Regions from separate parts of the Neobacillus sp. BP17 genome, predicted to be linked through region 1. Evidence: riboswitches for the same ligand, from Rfam matches in the RefSeq annotation. Region 1 holds a riboswitch; each other region holds the start of a gene.
The links. A riboswitch is a leader RNA that binds a small molecule or an ion and turns the genes downstream of it on or off. The one in region 1 is predicted to bind thiamine pyrophosphate.
Positions count from the first base shown of each region.

Region 2: it holds a riboswitch for thiamine pyrophosphate, as region 1 does, so the genes downstream of both, thiT (energy-coupled thiamine transporter ThiT) here and thiC (phosphomethylpyrimidine synthase ThiC) in region 1, are expected to answer to the same signal.
Region 3: it holds a riboswitch for thiamine pyrophosphate, as region 1 does, so the genes downstream of both, tenI (thiazole tautomerase TenI) here and thiC (phosphomethylpyrimidine synthase ThiC) in region 1, are expected to answer to the same signal.
Region 4: it holds a riboswitch for thiamine pyrophosphate, as region 1 does, so the genes downstream of both, tenA (thiaminase II) here and thiC (phosphomethylpyrimidine synthase ThiC) in region 1, are expected to answer to the same signal.

Region 1 is NZ_CM184198.1:3,463,388-3,466,574, forward strand. Features, by position in the region: gene thiC (phosphomethylpyrimidine synthase ThiC) at 1-1,174, opposite strand, end outside; TPP riboswitch at 1,320-1,434, opposite strand; gene AC4QJR_RS16700 (efflux RND transporter periplasmic adaptor subunit) at 1,556-2,836, opposite strand; gene AC4QJR_RS16705 (exo-beta-N-acetylmuramidase NamZ family protein) at 3,174-3,187, opposite strand, start outside.
Region 2 is NZ_CM184198.1:1,397,114-1,400,300, reverse strand. Features, by position in the region: gene feoB (ferrous iron transport protein B) at 1-263, opposite strand, end outside; gene AC4QJR_RS06670 (FeoA family protein) at 263-487, opposite strand; gene thiT (energy-coupled thiamine transporter ThiT) at 673-1,254, opposite strand; TPP riboswitch at 1,373-1,481, opposite strand; gene AC4QJR_RS06660 (histidine kinase N-terminal domain-containing protein) at 1,698-2,825, shown strand; gene AC4QJR_RS06655 (GNAT family N-acetyltransferase) at 2,973-3,187, shown strand, end outside.
Region 3 is NZ_CM184198.1:426,978-430,164, forward strand. Features, by position in the region: gene AC4QJR_RS02115 (outer membrane protein assembly factor BamB family protein) at 1-1,320, shown strand, start outside; TPP riboswitch at 1,443-1,551, shown strand; gene tenI (thiazole tautomerase TenI) at 1,662-2,306, shown strand; gene thiO (glycine oxidase ThiO) at 2,281-3,187, shown strand, end outside.
Region 4 is NZ_CM184198.1:5,276,565-5,279,751, reverse strand. Features, by position in the region: gene AC4QJR_RS25745 (polysaccharide deacetylase family protein) at 1-75, opposite strand, end outside; gene AC4QJR_RS25740 (hypothetical protein) at 520-996, shown strand; TPP riboswitch at 1,117-1,220, shown strand; gene tenA (thiaminase II) at 1,331-2,014, shown strand; gene AC4QJR_RS25730 (ECF transporter S component) at 2,011-2,604, shown strand; gene AC4QJR_RS25725 (ABC transporter ATP-binding protein) at 2,582-3,187, shown strand, end outside.

The DNA of each region.
Region 1 (3,187 bases):
CCTGTACATCATGCTCCCAAGCAATTTTTGTTAGCTCTCCAAGAGTCTCTAATTCTGCAAACTGCGCTTCATCATTCGCATCTGCAATAGACCCAGGACGTAAACCATCCCCTAAAGAGAATGCAACATCATAAGATTTCATTATTTCGCAGATTTCTTCAAAGTGAGTATATAAAAAGCTTTCTTTATGGTGGTGTAAACACCATTGTGCCATGATTGAACCACCGCGGGATACAATACCTGTTAACCGTTTTGCCGTTAGTGGAACATATCGTAAAAGAACACCAGCGTGAATTGTGAAGTAATCAACACCTTGCTCCGCTTGTTCAATCAAGGTATCACGGTAAACCTCCCATGTAAGATCTTCAGCAACACCATTTACTTTTTCAAGTGCTTGATAAATGGGGACGGTGCCGACAGGAACAGCTGAGTTTCGAATAATCCATTCTCTTGTTTTATGAATGTTTTTACCTGTTGATAGGTCCATAATATTATCAGCACCCCAGCGTGTCGCCCATGTCATTTTTTCAACCTCTTGTTCGATGGATGATGAAACAGCAGAGTTACCGATATTCGCGTTAATTTTAACATGAAAATTACGTCCTATTATCATAGGTTCTGACTCTGGATGATTGATATTAGAAGGAATAATCGCTCGACCCTTTGCAACTTCATCACGCACAAATTCAGGTTTCATATTTTCCCTTATTGCGATGAATTCCATTTCAGGAGTAATAATTCCCTTTTTTGCATAGTGAAGCTGTGTAACATTTTTTCCTTTTTTTGCACGTAATGGTTTGCGCTTCAAACCCGGAAACACGTTATGATTGGCACGAGGATCTTTTTCATCCTTATACCCATTATCTACAGGCTTAATTTCTCGACCTTCATATTCTTCAACATCTGCTCGTTCATGGATCCATGTGCTTCGAATGGCAGGAAGGCCTTTTGAAATATCAACAGAATAATTCTGATCCGTATAAGGACCGCTTGTATCATACACGCGAATAGGAAGGTTTTCCTCTTCACCAAACGTTCCCGTAGTAGGGCTTAACTCAATTTCACGCATTGGTACTTTAATGTCGGATCTCGAGCCTGTTACATATACTTTTTTACTTCCTGGAAAACTAGACATGATGGAAATATTTTGTTCGTTTAATGCAGTCGTTGACATAATAAATCTCTCCTTTTTTTTTTGAATATAAAGGACGAGATACAGAACATAACAAGTAAATAAGCGTATAAAAGTACATCAAAAAGCCGGGACCATAAATGGTTGGACCCGGCTAAAATGTATGCAGAAGTATAGTTGCATTGAAGATTGTCTATTCTAACTTCCCCACGCTGGTATGATCCAGATCAGGTCCCAAGAGTCAAGAAACTTCAGCGTGTTTCTTTCTCAGCCCAACTTATTGGACACCCCTAGTTATTTATATTCAATTAAGCTACATTATATATGAGTATCGGTTAAAATGAAATACATAATATTAATTATAGTAATATAGTCGTGTTTCGATATTATGTTTAGGATGAACCATAATTTACCTGTAAAATACTAATCAAAAAGAGATGTACCAAGGCGAACAATCCAGGATGGGTTTTCTTCTATTTTGTCTTCTTCCTTTAAACCCTTAAGTATGGCAACCCATTTGCCTCCTTTTTGACCAGTTTCTACCTTTTGTTTCTGAATCTTTCCTTTTTTTTGTACATATACATAGGTGGATTTTCCAAAGCCCATGATGCTCGTTTCAGGAACTGCTAGCAACTGCTTTGACTGCACTACTACGTCTAGCATGGTATTGTAGCCAGGATATAGGCCCTTTTGTGAATCTAGACTTGCTTTAAAGGAATAGTATGGATTAGTTTCTTGTTGTATATCTTTATTCTTATTTGCATTTGTTTTATATGTAGGATAATCACTAACCTCCGAAATTTTTCCTTTCCATTTCTTATTGGCTACTACATTAGAAGTTACTGTAATAGATTGGCCTGATGTAATTTTTGCTTTTTCGGCTTCTGTTAGCTTTCCTTCAATTTGAAACGGATCATTTGAAGCGATTTGCATGATTGCTAGTTGCTGATTTTCTTTTGCTCGAAAACCTTGACCTACATTTTGGTTCAGGTTTGATATTACACCAGCAGTGTTGCTGATGACAGTTAATGTTTCGAGCTCAGATTTTAGCTTTTCAGCCTGCAACGTATATTTTTCTACATTTAGATCTGCTGCACGGAGCTCAGCTTTTACTTTATTTAGTTCAGCTTGAATTGACTGGATCGTGATAGCTTTAGTATCTATGTTAGCTGTATCAACTGCATCAGTGGTATTGGTTGTATCAGTTGTATCTGTTGTATCAGTTGTATCTGTTGTAGTGGTTGTAGAGGTTGACTCAGCTTCTCGTATATCCTGCTCTAATGAAGTGATTTGCTCTTTCATCTGAGTAACACTTGTTTCTGCTAGGTTTTTATTTACTTCTGCTTGTCCTAGCTCAGCCGCGACTGTTGATCCTTCATAAGAAAAGAGCTTTTGTCCTTTTGTAACAGTTTCCCCTTCTTTCACAAAAATTTCCTGTATAGATCCTTTTGTTACATTTAAATAAATCGTTTCAGCATGACTTTGTACAACACGACCTGACACTGTTTTTGTTTTAGTAAATATTTTTTCTGTTGGTTTTATTAACACTAACGGCTTAGATTTACTTTTTTTAACTTCTATAACAGCTATGCTTAACATAACAGAAATGAATAAAAGAACAAGGACCCCAAGTAAAATCCATTTCTTCTGACGCGAGGTACGTACTTGTTCATTTTCTACACCAATTCCTTTTGCTGTTTCCATAACCCTACCCCTTACGTAATAGATATATAGCGAATATTGCAATAAAGTGTTGAACCCAACTACTAATATCTATTGTCCATTTTTTTAAAGAAAGGTTCAAGGAGTAATTTACTTTTTTTGTCCCGTGAACTTCTCTTGTAATTAATGTACTTGCGATATAATTTAGGTTCTTGTCAGTAATTCCCCCACTAGGCAGAATAATAAAATGGTTTCGTCAATCACTGGAAGATCGTAATAGTTTTTTTACTAGTTTAGTCCATAATATAATTTGATTTTTTCTTAAAGGATAAATCGTATTAAAAAGAGGCCTCCTAAAAAGAAGGCCCACTCACACCTATTAATATAATAAAT
Region 2 (3,187 bases), 2.1 Mb from region 1:
TGTGAAGCATCTAATATATTTAGCAGGCGGTCCACTGATTCATTAAGAAAGAAGGATGTAACTACCCCTTCATCCTTCGATAAGGGATTAAGTGTATACACACCAGGTAAATCAGTCAAATGACCAATATTATTTTTAAAAACGCCAACTTTTTTTTCAACGGTGACACCGCTCCAATTACCAACATACTCATAGGAACCTGTAAGATTATTAAATAATGAAGTTTTCCCAGTATTAGGATTTCCAATAAGTGCGATGTCCATTATATTCTCTCCACTTTCATTCGAACTGCTTCTCTACGGCGAATACCCACACATTGTCCGCAAGATTCAATCATAATTGGACCGCCAAATGGCATGACACACTTTACACACACTTTAGAACCTTCAGTAATCCCTAAGTCAAGTAATCGTCTTTGTACCAGGTGACCTACAAGAGAAATATCAATAATTCTCCCTTTATCTCCTACTTTTAATGAACCAAACATGTATATCACCCTATCTCCACTAATTGAGAATGATTATCTTTCTTGTATTTTAACACTTTTTTTGAGTTAAAAAGCTTATAAATTTGTCAAAAGTTTGAAGAATTTTCTAGAATCAACTACAATCACTTTACAAAAAAAATAGAAAAGAGCTTGAAGCCCTTTTCCATTCGTATTACTTATAAATGTTATTTTGAAAATAATCTCTTTGGTACCGCACTCATTACAATGATGATAATGATTGCACTGATGATAAAGCTTGGCAGCATGAATGTTCCATTATATAGGAGTGAGTAAATGGCCACCGGCTGTCCCTTTGGCGCATATTCACCGAAGAACACGATGCCAGAAATAACATGGCAGATGTATCTTAAGGCACTTCCTAAGAATGCACCGATAATCACATATGTCATCCACTTACCTTTTTCATTTTTGGATATCGCCTCCTTCACCAGACCAGTAAAGACACCCGCTAACCCTACAACTGAAAAGGCAAGAAAATAATCAATAAATCCTTGTAAGAATGTGTATACTTGAGCGAATCCAAGGATAACCTGCAATAAACCTAGTAAAAATCCTGTTAACAAGCCGCCTTTTATCCCCCAACGATAAGCAATTAAGAAGATAGGTACCATGGCAATTGACACCGAACCTCCCTGTGGCCATATCTTTAAAGATAGAATTCCGGCTAGAAAATCCAATAAATAAGCTAAAGCAGAAAAAACTGCCACCTCAGCGATAAATAATGTGTTGCTTCTTTTTTGATTCACAACGTCTCCCCCAATTATCTTTTTGGACTCGTTAGAAGTCTTCCTATTACAAGATGTGCAATAAAATAAAGAACAAAAAAAGCAATGCACGACGATAAGGATTGTCTGCATTGCTTTCATAATCGGCAAACCACATCCCTACGCTAGTGTTAACTAACAGGTTCATAGGGTCAGAACGTAACCGTTCACTCTCAGCCGCAAGAATAGCAGCTCCCCCTGTGGAAGTATTCAATTGTTTCCATAGAAAAAAATATACTCTTCTTTATTCACATTTACAAGGTAAATATACTTTCTTGTCGTTATAATTACCTAATCGAATCAGTAATTAAGACTATATGAATAAAATTCAAGACTTTTATTTTAAAATAAAGGAGGAATTTCTATTTATGCCTCGAATAAGTACAGTAAGGAGTTTTTTGTCAATAACATAGGGGGAAGACGGCATGTTCACGGAAAACCAAACAGATTTAATTGATTTTTTCAATCAAAATAAACAGAAATTAATTCAAGATTGGGAAAATGCCATTGTTACCACTAATACGGATCCTTTTAAGTTAAAAATTCACGAAAACGGCGAGGCTCTTCTCGATGTTTTACTTAATATGCATAAAATGACGGAAAAAGACCTTTTAGACATAATTGAAAAACTTGCTATTGAAGTATCGGAAGAAAGAGTTTTGGCTGATATTAACCTTGGTGATTTTGTTTATAATGTTAATCTTGGCAGAACAGTTCTATACAGCCATTTAAGCATTACTGGGATTCCATGGGCAGCCATGCAGGAAGCATTAAACAATGTAAATTTTTGTTTTGATAAATTTTTATACTATGCTGTTTCCCATTACTCAGAAGCAAAAAACAAAATTATTGAAGAAAAAACAATGCACATTGATTCTACACATCAGGATCGATTAACATTGCTTGGGCAAATGACCTCAAGCTTTATTCATGAGTTTAGAAACCCCTTGACATCTGTTCAAGGATTTATCCAATTACTGAAAGCTGATCATCCGGAGATGAAATATTTAGATATCATTTCAAGTGAATTGGATCAACTTAATTTTCGTATATCACAATTTCTCCTTCTGTCAAAAAAGGAGTTAATTGGTAAAGAAAAGGATAACTTCAATTTAAATACATTAGTAGAGGAAGTCTTAAACTTCCTATATCCAAGCATACTTGATGGAAAAGTAAAAATAAGAAAAGAACTCAGTGAAGATATTACTCTTAATGGGTATGCAGATGAAATTAGACAGGTATTAATTAATATCATCTTTAATGCGATTGATGTTTTGAATCATGCTGAGAATCCGAATCCTACAATCGAGATCAATAGCAGTCTACAACATCAGTTCATCAAAATTAATATTTCCAACAATGGGCCTGTGATTCCTGCTGAACTTAGAAAATCTATTTTCGAACCATTTTTTACGACGAAAAAACTAGGTACAGGTCTCGGCTTGTTTGTTTGCAAGGAAATTATTGAAAAACATAAGGGAAATTTAGAATGTGAATCATCTCCAGATAAAACTACATTCTCGATTCTCTTACCGGTTGCAGCCCTAACCTAAACTTATATACAAGTAATTTTATACTAGAATAACCAATCCCACTTTATATAAAGCAGGGATTTTTTTATTTCTTAATATTAAGTCTTCCCGATAACAACCTGCTTTGCATATGATGAACTAAAAATTTTTTATCGGGAGATTTGACTAATGTTTACATTAAGGGTTGATAATGATATTGAACTCCAGCTATTTCAACAACATCACGCTTCAAGTCTTTATCAAATGGTGGAGGAAAACCGTGAACATCTGCGTGAATGGCTGCCATGGGTGGATAGCATGAAATCCCCATATCAGTTTGAATCCATTATTCCGATATGGCTAAATCAATTTGCAGAAAATAGTGGATTTAATGTGGGGATCGT
Region 3 (3,187 bases), 2.7 Mb from region 1:
GCATTAGATGCTGCAAGTGGAAGAACATTATGGAAGTTTAGCCCTACGGGTATGTTTACACAGCCTCTTTCTGTAGTGAGTGATTCCTTAATTGTTCTTGATGAGGCCAATATTATCGCGGTAGACAAAAATACCGGAGTACAGAAATGGAAGACCTTGTATGCAGAACAATTTGTTGCTGGTGGACTTCAGACCATTAAAGGGGCAAGTGGAATGGTCGTAGCCTCCGATAGAATTATTTTGGGAAATTACAACAAAATTAAATTCTTTAATAGCGCAAATGGTCAGCTTATTTATTCCACTCTTCAACTAACACCTACTACAGGCGCGTCTGGCTTGCGCCCAATCGGCGTCATCAAGGACACCATTTTTGTAACAGAGACGAATCAATTTCTATATACGTACGCTGTGCCAAAAACATCCCAGTTAGATACAGAAAAGCCAACGGCAACGATCGATTTGCCAGCAGTCAGTCAGCTTTCTATGCAGGATGGAAAGAACCAAATTAAAATTCCCATCACCATAAGTGAAACGGCAGATATGGAGGTAACCATTGTTGATGAAAGCGGCTGGGTAGTTCAGACTTGGTTAGGACGCTACTTGAAGGGGACAGCGAATTTTTATTGGGATGGAAAAAACAGCCGTGGCTTTAATGTAATCCGTGGAAATTACTATCCAATTGTAAAACTCACCGATCTTGCTGGGAATAAGAATGAATATACAGCACGTGACAAATCCATTCTGATTACAGAAGGTTTCGGTTTAACCTTGAAAAATTCCAACTTACGCTCGGCAGCCACCACTCAAAGCACCATCCTAACAACAATCCCTGCTGGTTCAGAAGTGGTGATAACTGGAGAAACGGGTGATTGGTATCAAATTGAGTACAGGATTATCAGTGCGGTTCTGAAAGGATATGTCTCCAAACCATTAATTAAAGTTCCATCCAATCAGGAGATTCAAGCAATCGAAAAGGCGAGGACAAGGACAAACGTCAATGTTAGAACCAATCCTGGAACTCAGTATGATACAAAGATTGTGCTTCCGATGAATACAGATATAAAAATTTATTCCGCAATCGGAGACTGGTATTCAATCGAATACAAGAAAGACAGCAGTACTTTGGATTCTGGGTATGTAGCAAAATTTACTGTAACCCTCCCAACGGTATCAACTGTTGTTTACACCGTTGTTGCGGGCGATTCTCTCTGGAAGATTGCCCAGAAGAATGGGGTTACGATTGACTCCATCGTTAAAGCCAATAACCTCGATCCTAATCAACCAATCTACATTGGCCAAAAACTAACCATAGTAAAATAATCCTTTTCCATGCATAGGTGAGAGATCAGAATATATGAAAGGTATAAAAAGAATTTATTTGACATTTCTAATCGACGTGTTAACATTATCCATGCAAGGGAATTTTTAAAAATGAATAGATAACAATCCGCTAGAGGTGCCTTTTTAAAGGGCTGAGATTGAAGTGATACTTCGGGACTCTATGAACCTGATCTGGGTTATACCAGCGTAGGGAAGTGGAAACATGGATATTTGAAGGATCATGTTTATATTTCAAATTATCAACCACTTTCTTATCAAAAGGAAGTGGTTTTTTGTTTTTCACTTTATTTCATTGAGCTTCAGATTCTGGATTATAGGGGGTGACTTGTATTTTAACTAGTGTTAAAGAGTTACATATTATATCCAATGGTCAAATGCCGATCGAGCAGCTATGTGAAATTGTCATGGATATTCATCCGTATGTAACCGCGATTCACTTACGCGAAAAACAAAAAACAGCGAGGGAACTTTTTCAAGCAGTGGAACTTCTAACAATGACAAACCTGCCGTTATTAAAGATTATCATCAATGATCGTGTGGATGTTGCCTTAGTTACAAAGGCTGGCGGGGTTCAATTAGCTTTTCATAGTTTAGATGCAGCCATTGTCAAAGGGAATTTTCCTCAGCTTAGGGTAGGAAGTTCCATCCATTCCTACGTGGAGGGACAAAAAGCAAAAGAAAAGGGTGCTGATTACGTCCTTTTCGGTCATGTCTTCCCTTCGCAATCAAAACCAGGAATGCCCCCTAGAGGTCTTGATGAATTATCAAGGATTACACAATTAGAGGTTCCGGTTATTGCCATTGGAGGCATAACTCCCGAGAATACAGGGCGGGTACTAGATGCTGGGGCAAAAGGAATCGCTGTCATGTCAGGAGTATTAGAAGCTCGCGATCCATTAGTAGCAGTAAAGGCTTATTTAAATGTATTAAGAGATGGAGATGGAACAAGTGGGAAATTCATTTGATGTTGCCATTATCGGAGGGGGGATTAACGGATCCTCTATTGCCTATCAACTATCAAAAATGGGCAAAAAAGTAATCATAATTGAGAAGGATAGATTGGCTTGCCAAGCTTCCAGTGCGGCGGCTGGTATGCTGGCAGCACAAGCGGAGATTGAACAAGATGGTCCTTTATTCCAATTGGCATTAAAGAGTCAAGCAATGTTTTCTACACTATCAAGTGAGTTATATGAATATACAGGAATTGATATCGAGTTTGTGAATAAAGGAATGCTGAAGATTGCAGAAACGGAAGAAATAGCAATAGAAGTAAAAAAACAGGTCAACTATCAAAGGAATTGGGATCCAATGATAAAATGGCTGGATTCAACGGAATTACTAGAAATGGAACCGTATTTGGCACCAAGTGTTGTTGGAGGTATGTATCTCCCTAACGATGGACATGTGCAGCCAGCAAAGTTAACAAAAGCGTTTGCAAATGCGGCTGTTTATTTCGGAGCGGAAATTCGTCAAAATACGGAGGTTCTTTCATTTATTTTTGAAAACGGTCAGGTTAAAGGGGTTAAAACGACCAATGGTGTCATACATAGTGAACAAGTTGTCGTGGCCACCGGAGCTTGGGCAGCGAAATTAATGCGTGAATCGGGGCTGGACATTAGCGTGTATCCTGTTAAAGGAGAATGCTTTTCCGTTCGAACGGAGGAGCCGATTATTAACACGACTATTTTTTCCGACAAACGCTGTTATCTGGTACCAAAACGCAATGGGGAAATTTATATTGGTGCTACCATGATTGAAAATACCTTTGATAACAAGGTTACCCCCGAAGGGATTGCTTCATTAATAGAAAGAGCGACTCAACTAGTCCCTCAGATTAAGGAAGCAG
Region 4 (3,187 bases), 1.8 Mb from region 1:
GCTTGCCACCGCTCCGGCATTTCCGGTGACAGGAGCAAATAGTGACCTAACCAGCCACCTAAACATTCGATTCACATAGATTCCTCCTCTAGGTGTAGTGTTGTTCTATATTAATAGATTTATATTTTACATAATGTCCAGCAGATAGCGGGCCAGATTTTTCGACAGAAAATGACCATATTCAAAGACTTAGATAGTAAAGTGGAGATTTTGGGGGTAGGAAGAAAAAAGTTCTTATTCTTTTTAAATGGTAATAGAGGGTAGAGGGAATATTTTGGTTAGTTACCAAGATAACATCTATTCCTGCGCTTAGAACCTATTTTTAGATACTTATGACCTATTTTCAGAGACTTATGACCTATTTTTTGAACCTTATAACATATTTCCGGACGCTTATGACATGTTTTACGAGACTTACGACATTTACTGGTAAATAATTGGAAGTTAGAGTGGTGGAGAGGTATGTTTTTTACTAAAAATGGAAATTTTATATATATTGATGCCTAAGGAGTTAACTAAATGGTCGGGATTATTATAGCAGTGATCTTATTTAATCTCATTGCAATCAAAGTAAAAAAACGTTTAACCAGAAGTGAGATGCTGCAGATTTGGTTATTTACAACCTTATTCCAACTGATGTTTGATGTATTTATCAGTTTGAAATACCAGGGGTACTGGTACTTCACTAAGGGTGTGGATTGGCAGGCCTTGCTTGTGTATTTATGTTTAGTCCCACCTGTGAATCTTATCTTTTTAAATGTCTATCCTTTAAAAAGACCATTATGGAAACAATTGTCCTTTTTTTTAGCTTGGAATGTAGGAATTGTGATCTATGAGGTTTTAACCTTATTACCAGAGCCTTGGGGTTATTTCCATTATGGTTGGTGGAGCTTGTATCACTCCATCATGATCAATCCTTTTCTCCTCCTCATCTTATTAGGGTTCTATAAATTAGTTCGTCGATTAGAACATAAGGCTGTGGTTAAGCAAGTATAGTGGGGGAAAAGGAGAAGGCGTCTCCTTGTTCTATAGGACGTTTGGTCTATTTTTATCCTTTAGCTGTTAACTGATTGACAACATTAACCAGCGGGTGTAGAGTGAATATTAAATTTATAGGAAGACCACTAGGGGAGCCGTTTGGCGGCTGAGACAAGAATAATCTTGGACCCTTTGAACCTGATCTAGTTCATACTAGCGTAGGAAAGTGGAGTCTGTGTATGGATAAATACTATTATTCTGCCGCTCCATTTTTGGAGCGGTTTTTTCGTGTTCGAACCGTTAGCCGTTCCATTTAGTGTCTTCCCATAAAACAAATAAGGGGGAGAAATATATGAGTTTTTCAGCAGAACTAAGAAGAGAAGCTAATCCGATTTTTGAGGCAATTTTTGAACATCCTTTTGTCAGGGGGATCGCTGATGGGGAGTTACAAAAAGAACAATTGGTTCATTATGTGAAACAGGACTTTGAATATTTGAATTCCTTTATTCGCATCTATGGAATCGCAGTTTCTAAGTGTGAGAATCGTGAAGAAATGGATATGTTTAATCAGCAGATTTCATTTATATTAAACAGTGAAATCCATCCACATAATAACTTTTGTCAAGTAGCTGGTGTTCCCTACGAGATATTACAGGGATATCCGTTAGCCCCCTCAGCCCTTCATTACACGCGTCATATGCTTACGGTTGCGCATGAAGGAACATTAGGGGAAATTTTAGCGGTATTGCTGCCATGTCCATGGACGTATTGGGAAATTGGGAAAAGATTATTAACGGAAGTGAATCCAGATCGCTCCCATCCTTTTTATGATTGGATTCATTTTTATGGAAACCGGACCGATTCGATTACGACAAAATTCTGTGCCCGGATCGATGAGTGGGCTAAGACCGCAACGGAGAAAGAAAAGGAAAAAATGAAGGAACATTTCCTCATCAGTTGTCAGTTGGAATATATGTTCTGGGATATGGCTTATAAACTAGAAGAATGGCCTGTGAAAATGGAGGTCGTGAAATGAAGACGTGGAAGATGAAAGAAGTTGTTCTTGCTGTGATTCTAGCGGTGGCCTGTGGAGTGATTTATTTAGGATGGTCGACGCTGTGGATTCCGATTTCAGCCATTGTCGGGCCGGTGGGCGCGGGTTTTATGTTTGGCATTTGGGTGATTGCCAGTCCAATCGTCGCGTATATTATCAGAAAACCGGGAGCGGCATTTATTGCAGAGGTAGCAGCGGCTGCCGTCGAGTTATTAACAGGAAGTCATTTTGGTCTGTCGGCCCTGTTAGTAGGTGTTTTTCAAGGGATTGGTTCAGAAATTGCCTTCGCCCTATTCGGATATAAACGGTATAACCTCTTTACTTTAATGCTATCAGGTGCTTTTGCAGCGATTGGCAGTATGATTTATAACTTAATCGCCAACGGTTTCGGTTATTACACACTGGAAGTCTTTTTGATGACACTAGGAATTCATGTCATCAGCGGTATGATTCTTGGTGGTGGATTAGCGAAGGTCGTTGTCGATTCACTCGCAAAAACAGGGGTGTTAGAGCAATATGAGTTGATGAAGGAAAAAAGAAAAAAGGACAATGTCAATGTTTCTGGGTTGTAAGGATCTTTCGATTCGTTTTTATAACCGCTCTGAAAAAATATTCAATCATATTACCTTGTCCATCCATCAAGGGGAGAAGGTATTAATCCTTGGACCTAGTGGGAGTGGAAAATCTACATTGATTTCTGCTCTTGCTGGGATTATCCCTGAGCATTTGGACGCAGAGGTCAGCGGTGAAGTATGCATCCGGAAATCTGCTGGAGTGATGTTTCAAGATCCTGATTCCCAGTTTTGCATGCTGCGTGTCGATGAAGAAATTGCCTTTAGTCTGGAAAACCGTTCGATTCCTCGTAACGAAATGGATCAAATGATCTCGGATTTGATGGAAAAAGTAGGGCTGATGGTAGATAAGAAAACACCGATTGAAAAGCTGTCAGGCGGGATGAAACAACGATTGGCGTTAGCGTGTTTGCTTGCATTAGAACCAGACGTCCTCTTCTTTGATGAACCAACCGCTCAACTCGACCCTGCTGGCCGGAATGAGATCTTTGGTTTATTGAGACATTTAGCCGAAAAAACCAACCATACGATGGTCTTTGTCGAACATGTCCTTGACGGCTGCATCGAATGGATGGACCGAGTC